DNA from 2 places in the Streptomyces sp. NPDC090106 genome. Region 1 is predicted to be linked to the other one. Evidence: riboswitches for the same ligand, from Rfam matches in the RefSeq annotation. Region 1 holds a riboswitch; the other holds the start of a gene.

Region 1 (7,753 bases):
GGGCGGTTCGGGATCGAGCCGCGGCACCTGCGGGCGATGAAGGCCTCCGCGGACCGTGAGGCGGGCCTCGTGGACCAGGTCGTGGCCCCGCTCAAGCGCCACCGCAACCCGCAGACCAGGGCGCACGCCGAGGCCCGTACGAAGGAACTGGCGGGGCTCACGGTACGGCTGCACGCGGCCCTGGTGCAGACCGCCCTGGGCGTACGGCTGCCCTGACGTTCGCGGACCGCGGATCGGGCGCCCGTTTCCGGCCCGACTACCCAAACGTCCCGGGCACGGCCTAGGGTTGCTGTGTGAACGAGCTCGATGTCGTAGGTGTCCGGGTCGAAATGCCCTCCAACCAACCGATCGTGCTCCTGCGTGAAGTGGGAGGCGACCGCTACCTCCCCATCTGGATCGGGCCGGGGGAGGCGACGGCGATCGCTTTCGCCCAGCAGGGCATGGCCCCCGCGCGACCGCTGACCCACGACCTGTTCAAGGACGTGCTGGAGGCCGTCGGTCAGGAGCTGACCGAGGTGCGCATCACCGATCTGCGGGAGGGCGTCTTCTACGCCGAGCTGGTCTTCGCCAGCGGCGTCGAGGTCAGCGCCCGTCCGTCCGACGCCATAGCGCTGGCCCTGCGCACCGGGACGCCGATCTACGGCAGCGACGGTGTGCTCGACGACGCGGGCATCGCGATCCCGGACGAGCAGGAGGACGAGGTGGAGAAGTTCCGCGAGTTCCTCGACCAGATCTCACCCGAGGACTTCGGTACCAGCAGTCAGTGACCCGGCCGGCTCGACAGGGGGTTCAGGCCGCCAAATGCAGGCATTTGCCAGCGGCGATTGAGAGCGTCCTGCGGCCCGCCCCGAGCGCATTCGGCTAGCCTTTCCCCGCGGATGGGTACGGCAAACCACTCCTAGGGTGATTATCACTCGGCTCGCCGAGTGTGGCGATCGTTGACGCACCCCGGGTGACTGCCTACCGTCGAGAAGGCAGGTCAAGGACGGAGGTCGGCGTGAGCAGCAGCGGCGACGGTACGGCTGGGGGTGCCCCCGGACGCAGTCTCGGGGCGAGTGGCCCGTACCCGCTTTACGGCAGCCCGTCGCAGGGCGGCCCGGCCGGTCATGCTCCGCAGCGACCGACGGCCGTGCCGAGCAGCGGCGGAGGGGCGGCGTCCATGGCGACCGAGGAGATCGGCTACCGCGGGCCCACGGCCTGCGCGGCGGCCGGCATCACCTATCGGCAACTCGACTACTGGGCGCGCACCGGGCTCGTCGAGCCGAGTGTGCGCTCCGCCCAGGGGTCCGGCACACAGCGGCTGTACAGCTTCCGGGACGTCGTCGTCCTGAAGGTCGTCAAGCGGTTCCTCGACACCGGGGTCTCGCTCCAGAACATCCGCACCGCCGTGCAGCATCTGCGCGAGCGCGGGTTCCAGGACCTGGAGCGGATGACGCTGATGAGCGACGGCGCCACGGTCTACGAGTGCACCTCGCCCGACGAGGTGCACGCGCTGCTCCAGGGCGGCCAGGGCATCTTCGGGATCGCCGTGGGCGTCGTGTGGCGGGACGTCGAGAGCGCGCTGTCGCAGTTGCACGGGGAGCGCGTCGACACCGGGGAGACGCTCGTCGGGCACAACCCCTCGGACGAGCTGGCGCGGCGCCGCAACCGGGCCGTCTGAACCGCTCCGGGGGTGACCCCGGGGTGCTGCGGGCGGGGCGTTGTCAGTGGTGTAGGGCAGCATCGGAGATGTGAGAACCGCACCCACGATCCTGCATCTCGACATGGATGCCTTCTTCGCCTCGGTGGAGCAGGCGTCCAAGCCGAGCCTGCGCGGGAAGGCCGTCGTGGTGGGTGGGCTGGGGCCGCGCGGGGTGGTGGCCACGGCGTCGTACGAGGCGCGGGTCTTCGGGGTGCATTCGGCGATGCCCATGGCGCAGGCGCGGCGGCTGGCGCCCAACGCCGCCTACCTCGTGCCGCGCTTCGGGCTCTACCGCACGATCAGCGAGCAGGTGATGGGGCTCCTGCGGGAGCTGTCGCCGCTCGTGGAGCCGTTGAGTCTGGACGAGGCGTTCGTCGATCTGGAGGCCGGTGGGACGGCATTCGACGAGGCGTCGGCGCGGGCGGCCGGGGAGAAGCTGCGCGGCGACATACGGGCCGTCACGGGGCTCACGGGGTCGGTGGGGCTGGCCGCGTCCAAGATGCTCGCGAAGATCGCGTCCGAGCAGGCCAAGCCGGACGGGCTGGTGCTGATCGACCCCGGAACCGAGCGGGCCATGCTCGGGCCGATGTCGGTGCGGATCCTGCCCGGGGTGGGGCCGGCCACGGGCGACCATCTTCGGCGGGCCGGGATCCACACCGTCGAGGAGATCGTGGAGGCGGGCGAGGACGAGCTCGTACGGCTGCTGGGCAAGGCGCACGGGCACGGGCTGTACGCGATGGCCATGGCGTACGACGAGCGGCCCGTCGTCGCCGAGCGGGAGACCAAGTCGGTGTCCGTCGAGGACACGTACGACGTGGACATCCATGACCGGACGCGGGTCGGCCTGGAGGTGCAGCGGCTGGCCGACCGCTGTGTGCGGCGGCTTCGGGGGGCCGGGCTGTCGGGGCGGACCATCGTGCTGAAGGTGCGGCGGTACGACTTCTCCACGCTGACGCGGTCGGAGACGCTGCGGGGGCCCACGGACGATCCGGCGGTGGTGCGGGAGGCCGCCGCGCGGCTGCTGGAGGCCGTGGACACGACGGGTGGGGTGCGGCTGCTGGGGGTCGGAGTGTCGGGGCTCGCCGACTACACGCAGGAGGATCTCTTCGCCCAGGCCGCGGAAGGGGTGGAGCTGGGGGAGGAGGACGCCGGGGAGGTCGTCGAGGACGGGGGTGAGGTCGCCGTCGAGCGGGTGTGGGTCGCGGGGCACGACGTGCGGCACGAGGAGTTCGGGCACGGGTGGGTGCAGGGGAGCGGGCTGGGGCGGGTGACCGTGCGGTTCGAGACGCCGGAGTCGGAGGTGGGGCGGGTCCGGACGTTCCGGGTCGATGACGTGGCGTTGGGGGTGGCCGAGCCGTTGCCGCTCGTGGCGGTCGAGTGCGGGGCGTCCGGCCTTCGGCCGGATCCGGGTTCTGCTCCGCATCACCCGTGACGGTGTTCGGGTGCGTGTGGTGAGTGGTCCCCTGCGGGCCCTCGAAGTCGGAGGCGGCCCCGGTCCGGGGCTACGGCTCGTCCGTGCCCGCCAGCCTGCCGAAGTCCCGGTCCGGGAAGGGCGGAGGCTCGGTCGTGTCCAGGCCGTAGTGGTGGTAGAGCTGGAGCTCCTGGTCGGGGGAGAGGTGGCGGCCCACGCCGAAGTCGGGGGCGTCCTTGATCAGGGCGCGCTCGAAGGGGACGTGGAGCGTGCCCTCGACCAGCTCGCTGGGCTCCAGGGGGACGAAGGCGTCCCGCGAGAAGAGCCCGGTGCGTATCGCGGCCCACTCGGGTACGCCGGTGGCGTCGTCGAGGTAGATCTCGTCGATCGTGCCGATCTTGGTGCCGTCGCGGTCGAACGCCTTGCGGCCGATCAGGTTGCGTGGATCGATGTCGGTCTGCACGGTCCCTCCACTCCAGTGGCTCTCGACTCGCTGCACATCCCCCAGCACTACAAAAGAGCAAATTGGATAAGGCGGCCACTCGAAGGCTTGTGCGTGAGGCTCGCTGGTAGGCTGGCAAGCGGCTGTCGACCCTGTGCGGGAGAGTCCTCCAGACTTCATCGGAGGCGCCGAAGGAGCAACTCCTCCCCGGAATCTCTCAGGCTCACGTACCGCACGGACGAGGTCACTCTGGAAAGCAGGGCGGGTGTCGTTGACCTCCGCCCTCACCGACGGTGAAAGCCGGTCACCCTCGGGCGACCGGTGAAGCTCTCAGGTCGAGATGACAGAGGGGGAGGCCGTTCGGGTACCAGCTCCGTGGTGCCCTTCGAAGGTCGCGTCAGACCAGGAGGCCTCCGCACTATGACCGCCGATCGCATTCCGCTCTCCCAGCTCGAGACCGGCATCCCCTTCGAACAGCGCCACATCGGGCCCGACCCGGAGGCGCGGGCCAAGATGCTCGCGCACGTCGGCTACGGCTCCCTCGACGAGCTCACCGCCGCCGCGGTGCCGGACGTCATCAAGAGCGCCGACGCCCTCGAGCTTCCCGGTGCCCGTACCGAGGCCGAGGTGCTCGCCGAGCTGCGGTCGCTGGCCGACCGGAACCAGGTGCTCGGCTCGATGATCGGGCTCGGCTACTACGGGACCTTCACCCCGCCCGTGATCCTGCGGAACGTCATGGAGAACCCCGCCTGGTACACGGCGTACACGCCCTACCAGCCCGAGATCTCCCAGGGGCGCCTCGAAGCGCTGCTGAACTTCCAGACCGTGGTCGCCGAGCTCACCGGGCTGCCCACCTCCGGTGCCTCCCTCCTCGACGAGGGCACGGCCGCCGCCGAGGCCATGGCCCTGTCCCGGCGCATGGGGAAGAACAAGAAGGGCCTCTTCCTCATCGACGCGGACACGCTGCCGCAGACCGTCGCCGTGATCGAGACCCGCGCCGAGCCGACCGGCGTCGAGGTCGTCGTCGCCGACCTCAGCGACGGCATCCCGGCCGACATCGCCGCCCGCGAGATCAACGGCGTCCTGGTCCAGTACCCCGGCGCCTCCGGTGCCGTACGGGACATCAAGGCCGTCATCGAGCAGGCGCACGGGCTCGGCGCGCTGGTGACCGTCGCCGCCGACCTCCTCGCGTTGACGCTGCTGCGGTCGCCGGGCGAGCTCGGCGCGGACATCGCCGTCGGCACGACCCAGCGGTTCGGTGTCCCGATGGGCTTCGGCGGGCCGCACGCCGGTTACATGGCCGTCCACGAGAAGTTCGCGCGGAGCCTGCCCGGGCGGCTCGTCGGCGTGTCCGTCGACGCCGACGGGAACAAGGCGTACCGGCTGGCGCTCCAGACGCGTGAGCAGCACATCCGGCGCGAGAAGGCCACCAGCAACATCTGCACGGCGCAGGTCCTGCTGGCCGTCATGGCCGGCATGTACGCCGTCTACCACGGGCCCGAGGGCCTCAAGGGCATCGCGCGGCGGACGCACCGCTACGCCACGCTCCTCGCCGCCGGGCTCACCGCCGGCGGGGTCGAGGTCGTGCACGGCGCCTACTTCGACACCCTGACCGCGCGCGTGCCCGGCCGGGCCGCGGCCGTCGTCGCCGCCGCGCGCGAGAACGGCGTCAACCTGCACCTCGTCGACGCCGACCAGGTCTCGATGGCCTGCGACGAGACGACCACGCGGGCGCAGCTGGCCTCCGTGTGGGCGGCGTTCGGCGTCGAGGGCGACATCGAGGCGCTGGACGCGGCGACCGGGGACGTCCTGTCCGGCGAACTGCTGCGCGAGGACGAGTTCCTCACCCACCCCGTCTTCCACCAGTACCGTTCCGAGACCGCGATGCTGCGCTACCTGCGCCGGCTCGCCGACCGGGACTACGCGCTGGACCGGGGCATGATCCCGCTGGGCTCCTGCACGATGAAGCTCAACGCGACCACCGAGATGGAGCCGGTCACCTGGCCCGAGTTCGGGCAGCTGCACCCCTTCGCCCCCGCCGAGCAGGCGCAGGGCTACCTCACGCTCATCCGCGAGCTGGAGGAGCGGCTCGCCGAGGTCACCGGGTACGACAACGTCTCCCTCCAGCCCAACGCCGGGTCGCAGGGCGAGCTGGCCGGTCTGCTCGCCGTCCGCGGGTACCACCGGGCCAACGGGGACGAGCAGCGGACCGTGTGTCTGATCCCGTCGTCCGCGCACGGGACCAACGCCGCGAGCGCCGTGATGGCGGGCATGAAGGTCGTCGTCGTGAAGACCGCCGAGGACGGCGAGATCGACGTCGAGGACCTGCGGGCGAAGATCGAGCAGTACCGGGACGAGCTGTCGGTGCTGATGATCACCTACCCGTCGACGCACGGTGTGTTCGAGGAGCACGTCGCCGACATCTGCGCGCAGGTGCACGACGCGGGCGGTCAGGTGTACGTCGACGGCGCCAACCTGAACGCGCTGGTGGGGCTGGCCAAGCCCGGCCACTTCGGCGGGGACGTCTCGCACCTGAACCTGCACAAGACCTTCTGCATCCCGCACGGCGGCGGCGGTCCGGGCGTCGGGCCGGTCGGGGTGCGCGCGCACCTCGCGCCGTATCTGCCGAACCATCCGCTGCAGCCCGCGGCCGGTCCCGAGACGGGTGTCGGGCCGATCTCTGCCGCGCCGTGGGGATCCGCCGGGATCCTGCCCATCTCCTGGGCCTACGTCCGGCTGATGGGCGGCGAGGGGCTCAAGCGGGCCACGCAGGTGGCCGTGCTGAGCGCCAACTACATCGCCAAGCGGCTGGAGCCGCACTACCCGGTGCTCTACACCGGGCCCGGCGGGCTCGTCGCCCACGAGTGCATCATCGACCTGCGTCCGCTGACCAAGGCGACCGGTGTGAGCGTCGACGACATCGCCAAGCGGCTCATCGACTACGGGTTCCACGCGCCGACCATGTCGTTCCCGGTCGCCGGGACGCTGATGATCGAGCCGACCGAGTCCGAGGACCTCGGTGAGCTGGACCGGTTCTGCGACGCGCTGATCGCGATCCGGGCGGAGATCGAGAAGGTCGGGTCCGGCGACTGGCCGGCCGAGGACAACCCGCTGCGCAACGCTCCGCACACCGCGGCGGCGCTGGGCGGGGACTGGGAGCACGCGTACACGCGTGAGGAGGCCGTCTTCCCGGAGGGGGTCTCGCCCGCCGACAAGTACTGGCCGCCGGTGCGACGCATCGACCAGGCGTTCGGTGACCGGAACCTGGTGTGCTCCTGCCCGCCGCTGGACGCCTACGACGACTGAGGCCGCCTCGTTTTCCAGGCTGGCCGGGGTTTCCGGGGTTTCCCGGTTTTCTGAGGTGCTGTGAGAAGGGCCCCGCTGCGGCGGGGCCCTTTCGCGTGTCAGGACGTGGCGAGGGAGACCTCGGTCGACTTGATCAGGGCGACGACCGGGGTGCCGGCCGCGAGGGAGAGGTCCGCGGCGGCGTCCTTGGTGATGGCCGCGGTCAGTTCGGTGCCCTCCACCGCGACCTTGACGGCCGCCATCGCGGCGCCGGTGGCCACCCTCGTCACCGTGCCGGGGATCTGGTTGCGGATGGAGAGGCCCCGCACCTGGCCGGTGGCCAGGGAGACCTCCGTCGACTTCACCAGCGCGCGCACGGCCGTCCCCGGGGCCAGACCGAGGTCGGTCACGGCCTCCAGGGTGATGGCCGCCACGAGGGTCTGGCCGCCGGCGAGACGGACGTTGACGGTCGCCATGACCTCGCCGGGCGTCACGGCGATGACGGTGCCGGGGAGTTGGTTGCGGATGCTCAGGCTGCTCATGGGCACCAACGGTAGGGCGCGGTGCCTGTTGTGTCGGGTATGCGGGTGAATGCGTCGCGTCGGCGTCAGGAGATGCCGGACGCCTTGAGCACGGAGAGCGCGGTCTCGTCGTCGATCTCGTGCCGGAGCTCTCGGAGTACGTCGGTGCCCTGGTCGAGGGTGCCGTCCGCGAGGGAGTGGCGGGCGCCCGTGTCCAGTTCGTGCCAGAGGAGGGGGTTGGCGAGCAGGACGTGGAGGTCCAGGCGGAGGCGGTTGCCGTCGGTGTCCCTGAGGAGCAGGTGCGTGGAGACGGTGCCCGACAGGTGGACGGCGACCAGGGCGTCCGTGTGGACCCGGTGGTGGGTCACCAGGCCGTCGACGGCCAGCCAGCCGGGGCCCGCGGTGACGCGGAG
Region 2 (7,753 bases), on a different contig from region 1:
TGTCGGGCGCCGGGTCCGGCAGGGGGAGTTCGTCGAGGTCGAGCGTGAAGGTGCGGCCGTCGGTCAGGGGGATGGGGAGCTTGCCTGTGCCGTATGCGCGGGTGTGGGCGGTGCTGTAGCCGCTGGAGGTGGGCTCGGTGTGCAGGACGACTTCCCGGGCGTAGGGGTCCACGATGAGGTAGACGGGGATGCCGTAGCGGCCGTATTTCGCGGTGCAGTCGTCGTAGTCCTTGCGTGCCGAGGAGGTGGAGACGACCTCCGAGATCAGCAGGACGTCCTCGAAGCTGTAGCGCTTGCCCTCCTTGCGCGCGTCCTCGCGCAGGATGGCCAGGTCGGGGGCGGAGTTCTCATCGGCGGGGAAGTCGATGTAGACGTCCGAGGTGACCTTCGCGTGACGGCCGAGAGCGAGAGAGTCGATCTGCATCGACCTGATCGTGCTGGAGTGCTCTTCGCTCTGCGGGGTCATGATGATCTTTCCGTCGACGCCGAAGAACACCACATATCCCGCGGGGAACTCGGTCTGCGTGATCGCGTCGACACTCATGGACGGTGCTCCTTCCCGTGTGCCGTCATGATACGGCGGACAGAGCCGTCCCACGGGTGGACGTCCGTGACGCGGGGCGTGAGCTGGGCATCCTGATGACGGTCGGCGCTACGGGCGCACCGGAACGGAGATCGAGGAGGTCACGAACCGCCAGGTCAGGCCTCCTGCCCGCCTAGCACTCGATGATGTTGACCGCGAGCCCGCCCCGCGCCGTCTCCTTGTACTTGACGGACATGTCCGCGCCGGTCTCCTTCATGGTCTTGATGACCTTGTCCAGGGAGACCATGTGGGAGCCGTCGCCGCGCATCGACATCCGGGCGGCCGTGACCGCCTTCACCGCGGCCATGCCGTTGCGTTCGATGCAGGGGATCTGGACGAGACCGCCGACCGGGTCGCAGGTGAGGCCGAGGTTGTGCTCCATGCCGATCTCGGCCGCGTTCTCGACCTGTTCGGGGGAGCCGCCGAGGACCTCCGCCAGGGCGCCCGCCGCCATCGAGCAGGCGGAGCCCACCTCGCCCTGGCAGCCGACCTCGGCGCCGGAGATGGAGGCGTTCTCCTTGAACAGCATGCCGATCGCGCCCGCCGCCAGCAGGAAGCGGACCACGCCGTCCTCGTCGGCACCCGGCACGAAGGTGATGTAGTAGTGCAGGACGGCGGGGATGATGCCGGCGGCGCCGTTCGTCGGGGCCGTCACGACCCGTCCGCCCGCCGCGTTCTCCTCGTTCACCGCCATCGCGTAGAGCGTGATCCACTCCATGGCGTGCGCCAACGGGTCGCCCTCGGCGCGGAGCTGACGGGCGGAGAGGGCCGCCCTGCGCCGCACCCGGAGCCCACCGGGCAGGATGCCCTCCCGGGACATGCCGCGGGTCACGCACGCCTGCATCACCCGCCAGATGTCCAGGAGCCCCTCGCGGATCTCCTCCTCCGTGCGCCAGGCCCGCTCGTTCTCCAGCATCAGCGAGGAGATCGACAGACCGGTCTCCTTCGTCAGCCGCAGCAGCTCGTCGCCCGTGCGGAAGGGGTACTTCAGGAGCGTGTCGTCGAGCTTGATGCGGTCCGCGCCGACCGCGTCCTCGTCGACGACGAAACCGCCGCCCACCGAGTAGTACGTCTTGGACAGCAGCTCCGCGCCCGACGCGTCGTACGCCCAGAGGGTCATCCCGTTCGCGTGGTACGGCAGGGCCTTGCGGCGGTGCAGGACCAGGTCGTCGTCGAAGGAGAACGCGATCTCGTGCTCGCCCAGCAGGTTCAGCCGCCCCTCGGCCCTGATCGCCTCCACCCGCTCGTCCGCCGACTCCACGTCGACCGTGCGCGGGGAGGAACCCTCCAGACCGAGCAGGACGGCCTTGGGGGTCCCGTGGCCGTGGCCGGTCGCGCCGAGCGAGCCGTACAGCTCGCAGCGGACGGCCGCGACCGGGGTCAGCAGGCCCTCGTTGCGCAGCCGCCGGGCGAACATACGGGCCGCGCGCATCGGGCCGACCGTGTGCGAGCTCGACGGGCCGATGCCGATCGAGAACAGGTCGAAGACCGAGATGGCCACGGGAACTCCTTCAACAGGGGTGGGGGCACACGGCGTCGGGTGCCCCCACCGTGGAACTACTTGTTCAGGCCGGGGTACAGCGGGTGCTTGCCGGCCAGGGCCTCGACCCGGGCCCGGAGCGACACCGCGTCGAAGTCCGGCTTCAGCGTCTCGGCGATGACGTCCGCGACCTCGGCGAAGTCCTCCGCCGAGAAGCCGCGCGTGGCCAGCGCCGGCGTACCGATCCGCAGACCGGACGTGACCATCGGCGGGCGCGGGTCGTTCGGGACGGCGTTGCGGTTGACCGTGATGCCGACCTCGTGGAGACGGTCCTCGGCCTGCTGGCCGTCCAGCTCCGACTCGCGCAGGTCGACGAGGATCAGGTGCACGTCCGTGCCGCCGGAGAGCACGTTGACCCCGGCCGCACGGGCGTCCGCGGCCGTCAGACGCTCGGCGAGGATGCGCGCACCCTCCACCGTACGCCGCTGGCGCTCGGCGAACTCCTCACCGGCCGCGACCTTGAAGGAGACCGCCTTCGCCGCGATCACGTGCTCCAGGGGACCGCCCTGGAAGCCCGGGAAGACGGACGAGTTCAGCTTCTTCGCGAACTCCTGCTTCGCCAGGATGATGCCGCCGCGCGGACCGCCCAGCGTCTTGTGGGTGGTGGAGGTGACCACGTGCGCGTGCTCGACCGGGTTCGGGTGCAGCCCCGCGGCCACCAGGCCCGCGAAGTGCGCCATGTCGACCCACAGGTACGCCTCGACCTCGTCGGCGATCCGGCGGAACTCCGCGAAGTCCAGCTGACGCGGGTAGGCGGACCAGCCCGCGATGATCACTTTGGGGCGGTGCTCCCTGGCGAGCTTCTCCACCTCGGCCATGTCGACCAGACCGGTGGCCGGGTCCACGTGGTACGCGACCACGTCGAACTGCTTGCCGGAGAAGTTCAGGCGCATGCCGTGGGTCAGGTGACCGCCGTGCGCGAGGTCCAGGCCGAGGATCGTGTCGCCGGGCTTGGCCAGCGCGAACAGCGCCGCCTGGTTCGCGGAGGCACCGGAGTGGGGCTGGACGTTGGCGTACTCGGCGCCGAACAGCTCCTTGATCCGGTCGATCGCGATCTGCTCGGTGACGTCGACGTGCTCGCAGCCGCCGTAGTAGCGGCGGCCCGGGTAGCCCTCGGCGTACTTGTTGGTCAGGACCGAGCCCTGCGCCTCCATGACGGCGAGCGGCGCGAAGTTCTCGCTCGCGATCATCTCCAGCGTGGACTGCTGACGGTGCAGCTCGGCGTCGATCGCGGCGGCGACCTCCGGGTCGAGCTCGTGCAGGGGCGTGTTCAGGACGGACATCAGATGTACGACTCCTCAGCCGGCGGAAAAGGCGGTGTACTCGTCGGCGGAGAGGAGATCGGCCGGCTCCTCCGCGACGCGTACCTTGAACAGCCAGCCGCCCCCGAAGGGAGCGGAGTTCACCAGCGCCGGGTCGTCGACGACATCCTGGTTGATCTCGGTGACCTCACCGGAGACCGGGGAGTACAGGTCGCTGACCGACTTGGTCGACTCCAGCTCGCCACAGGTCTCGCCCGCGGTGACCGTGTCACCGACCTCGGGGAGCTGGACGAAGACGACATCGCCGAGCGCGTTGGCCGCGTGCTCCGTGATGCCGACCGCCGAGACGCCGTCCGCGGCGTCCGACAGCCACTCGTGCTCCTTGCTGTAACGAAGCTGCTGGGGGTTGCTCATGGCCTGAATTCTCCTGTACGCGGGGGAGTGCTGATGAAGGGGGGAGCGCCGGAGGCGTGCGTGAGCAGCGCCTATGTGCCCAGCATCACCCAGGACGGCTACTTCTGGCGCTTGTAGAACGGCAGCGCCACGACCTCGTACGGCTCGTGCGTGCCCCGGATGTCCACGCCGACCCCGGCGGTGCCCGGAGCGGCGTGCGCGGCGTCGACGTACGCCATCGCGATCGGCTTGCCCAGCGTGGGCGAGGGCGCGCCGGAGGTGACCTCGCCGATCACCTCGCCGCCCGCCACGACCTGGTACCCGGAGCGCGGGACGCGGCGGCCCTCGGCGACCAGGCCGACGAGGACGCGCGGCGGGTCGGCCTGGGCGAGGGCGGCGGCCTTCTCCAGGGCCTCGCGGCCCACGAAGTCGCCGTCCTTCTCGAACTTCACGACCCGGCCGAGCCCGGCGTCGAAGGGGGTGAGGGCGGTGGACAGCTCGTTGCCGTACAGCGGCATGCCCGCCTCCAGGCGCAGGGTGTCCCGGCAGGACAGCCCGCAGGGGACCAGGCCGACGCCCGCGCCGGCCTCGGTGAGCGCCTGCCACAGCCCGACCGCGTCGGCGGGCTTCACGAACAGCTCGAAGCCGTCCTCGCCGGTGTAGCCGGTCCGGGCGATGAGGGCGGGCACCCCGGCGACCGTGCCGGGCAGGCCCGCGTAGTACTTCAGCCCGTCGAGGTCGGCGTCGGTCAGCGACTTCAGGATGCCCGGGGACTCGGGCCCCTGGACGGCGAGCAGCGCGTACGCGTCGCGGTCGTCACGGACCTCGGCGTCGAAGCCGTCCGCCCGCTCCACGAGCGCGTCCAGCACGACCTGGGCGTTGGAGGCGTTGGCGACGACCATGTACTCGGTCTCCGCCAGGCGGTAGACGATCAGGTCGTCCAGGATGCCGCCGTCGGCCCGGCAGATCATGGTGTAGCGGGCGCGGCCGACCCCGACGGAGCCGATGTTCCCGACGAGCGCGAAGTCGAGCAGCCGCGCCGCGTCCGGCCCGGTCACGGTGATCTCGCCCATGTGCGAGAGGTCGAAGAGCCCGGCCCGGGTGCGGACGGCGGTGTGCTCGTCGCGCTCGGAGCCGTAGCGCAGGGGCATGTCCCAGCCGGCGAAGTCGGTCATCGTCGCGCCGAGCGAACGATGCAGGGCATCGAGCGCGGTACGGCGGGGTGAGGTGCTGCTCATCGGACGTAGGTCTCCCAAGGCATGACGGCGAGGTCGTTCCTCCCCATCTGTCATCGGAACCTGAGAGGTTCGCCATGACCGCGGAGGGGACATGGCTTGCACCTTGGGTGGAGCCACCGGAGAGCGGCTCGCTTTTCAGATGTGCCTCGCCCGCGCGGTAACGGGGCCTGAGAGATTCAAGGGAGGGACTTGCTCCTTCGGCGCCCCGACCAGTGGTCGAGGACTCTCCCGCGCGGATTCGAACGGCCGGTATGCAGTTGGCGCCGACATCATTGCACGCATCCGCGACGGGCGGCAGACCGGACCTCGACCGTCCTTTGTGACGGGCCTGTGGCAGAGCGATCACGAAAACGCGAGACCAGCGGATTACCTTCTCTTTACACTCGACGGGGAGGGGAACTCGTGACCCACCCCAGGGGAGGACGATCACGATGAACAGGACGACCACGGCGTACGCGACGACCACCACGGCCGTCGCCCTGCCCGCGCAGCCGAGCGCAGCGGCCCGGGAGCGCCGCGCGTCGCAGCCGGTCGTCCGCGACCTGCGCGAGCGCTCCGGTCACAGCCCGCACGCCCTGCTCTTCGCGCCGAAGGACCTGGTCGTGATCACCGGCCTGCCCGGCAGCGGCAAGTCCACGCTGATGAAGCGGGCGGTCGAGGCCCCGCGCATCGACTCCCAGGACACCCGCGACCGCTGGGACGCCCGCGCGCCCCGCTTCCTGCCCTACGCCGTCTACCGGCCGCTCGTCCGGCTCGCCCACTACTGGGGCCTGCACCGCGCGCTGCGCTCGGGCCAGGGTGTCGTCGTGCACGACTGCGGCACCCAGTCCTGGGTGCGCGGCTGGCTGGCCCGCGAGGCCCGGCGCCGTGGCGGCACCCTGCATCTGCTGCTCCTCGACGTCACCGCGGACACCGCCCTGGCCGGTCAGCGCGAGCGGGGCCGGGGCGTCTCGCGCTACGCGTTCCTGCGGCACCGCTCGGCGGCGGCCCGGCTGATCGGCTCCGTCGAGCGGGGCGAACTGCCCCAGGGCATCGGCTCGACGGTCCTCCTGGACCGGGCCGCGGCGGACACCCTGCGCCGGATCGGCTTCACGGGCTGACCGCGAGGGGCCCGGCACCCGTTAGCCTTTCAGCCACACCAGCGGTACTCGGCAGGCGGTCACACAGATGGACTTCCCGGCACAGGACTTCCCGGCGCAGGGCTTCCCGGAACAGGCGCACCCCCACGGCGGGGGATGGCCAGGCAACGAACTGGAGGAGGTGCTCTCCGCCTCCCTGGGCGTCCCCTCCGCGGGCGGGCGCATCCTGGAAGCCCTCGGGCGCAGTTTCGTCTGGGTCCCGCTGCCCAACGGCGGCGGCCCGGGCAGCGGCCCCCTCGACCTGCCGACCGTGGACATCGGCGGCCAGGCGTTCGTCCCGGTCTTCAGCTCCGAGGAGCAGTTCCGCCAGGTCACCGGCTCCCACATGGCGTTCACCATCGCGCCCGCCGTGGAGTTCGCCCGCGGTCTGCCCCCGCAGGTCGGCATCGCCCTCAACCCGGACGGCGTGGTCGGCATCCCCCTGCCGCCGCCCGCCGTCGCCGAGCTGTGCCGCCAGGGCCGCTCCCCGCTCGACGGCTTCACCACCGGGGGCCGGGTCAAGCTCTACGAGCCCGACTGGCAGGAGGAGCCGGTGGACTTCCTCGCCGCGGCCTCCGCCGAGTTCGCGGCGACCGGGGTGGTCCTCACCGCCCGCCGCTGCCTCGCCGCCATCGAGACCGCCGACCCCGTGATGTTCGTGGGCGTCGAACTCTCCCAGTGGGAGGGCGACTTGCGTACCCTGCCGATGGACGCCCTGGGCCGCGCGCTGGGCCGGGTCCCGGTGCCCTGGCAGGTCAACCTGGTCCTGATGGACGTGGCGGACGACCCGGTGGCCCACTGGCTGAGGGAACGGGTCCGCCCCTTCCACCAGCGGGACGTGTAGCGGTTCTCAGGGGCGCGGGGAACCGCGCGACAAGCCCCACGGCCCGCACTCCGGGACCCACCGCAAGAGGCACCGAACCCAGGGGCGCGGGGAACTGCGCGACCAGCCCTCACCGACCCGCACCCGGACGACAACCGCAAGCCCCACCCCGTCACGGCTTAAGCTGTCGGCAGACACACGCATCGTTTCTCCGGAGGGACACGTGAGCGCGAGCGGCACCGCCGCGACCGGCCAGGTCGAGCACATGCTGCGCCAAGTGACACCGGGGCGCTACGACGCCTACGAGGCACTCCTCCGCGCCCTCGCGACCCCTTCCTCCGGCCAGATCTGGATGCTGCTGTGGCACGGCCAGTCCGGCTCCCCCGACGCCCAGTACGGAAACATGGAGGTCGAGGGCCTCGGTTACGCGCCCTGCGTGACCTCCGCCCAGGAACTGAGCGCCAGCGGCTGGAACCGGTCGTACGAGGTCGTCGACGGCATCGACGTGGCCCGGACCCTGTACCCGGACCACTTCGGGCTCTGGCTCAACCCGCACGCGCCCGGCGGCGGGGTCGGCATCCCGTGGCTGGACCTGCGGCGGATCGCCACCGGTCTGGAGCGCCAGCCCGCCGGTCCGCTGCGGCTCTCCGATCCCGCGATCGAGATCCCGCAGTTCTACGCCGTGATCGCGCAGAACGCCCACCGCACGCCCGCCGTGCGCTCGCTGCGCCGCGCGTGGGTCCAGCCGGCCCTCGGGGCGCCGTACCTGGCCATCGGGCTCGACGTCTACGACACC

The links. Region 1 has a riboswitch for glycine ahead of gcvP (aminomethyl-transferring glycine dehydrogenase). Riboswitches for the same ligand answer to the same signal wherever they lie in the genome.
Region 2: it holds a riboswitch for glycine, as region 1 does, so the genes downstream of both, gcvT (glycine cleavage system aminomethyltransferase GcvT) here and gcvP (aminomethyl-transferring glycine dehydrogenase) in region 1, are expected to answer to the same signal.

Annotation. Positions count from the first base shown of each region.
Region 1 covers NZ_JBIVDS010000020.1:125,422-133,174, reverse strand. The annotation lists gene ACIPSE_RS42935 (MerR family transcriptional regulator) at 1-216, shown strand, start outside; gene ACIPSE_RS42930 (bifunctional nuclease family protein) at 294-767, shown strand; gene ACIPSE_RS42925 (MerR family transcriptional regulator) at 998-1,660, shown strand; gene ACIPSE_RS42920 (DNA polymerase IV) at 1,731-3,113, shown strand; gene ACIPSE_RS42915 (PRC-barrel domain-containing protein) at 3,184-3,555, opposite strand; glycine riboswitch at 3,682-3,777, shown strand; gene gcvP (aminomethyl-transferring glycine dehydrogenase) at 3,955-6,840, shown strand; gene ACIPSE_RS42905 (TOBE domain-containing protein) at 6,939-7,361, opposite strand; gene ACIPSE_RS42900 (hypothetical protein) at 7,427-7,753, opposite strand, start outside.
Region 2 covers NZ_JBIVDS010000002.1:706,744-714,496, forward strand. The annotation lists gene ACIPSE_RS08720 (Uma2 family endonuclease) at 1-544, opposite strand, end outside; gene ACIPSE_RS08725 (L-serine ammonia-lyase) at 717-2,084, opposite strand; gene glyA (serine hydroxymethyltransferase) at 2,141-3,406, opposite strand; gene gcvH (glycine cleavage system protein GcvH) at 3,422-3,799, opposite strand; gene gcvT (glycine cleavage system aminomethyltransferase GcvT) at 3,898-5,016, opposite strand; glycine riboswitch at 5,162-5,257, opposite strand; gene ACIPSE_RS08745 (AAA family ATPase) at 5,448-6,116, shown strand; gene ACIPSE_RS08750 (enhanced serine sensitivity protein SseB) at 6,184-6,978, shown strand; gene ACIPSE_RS08755 (enhanced serine sensitivity protein SseB C-terminal domain-containing protein) at 7,181-7,753, shown strand, end outside.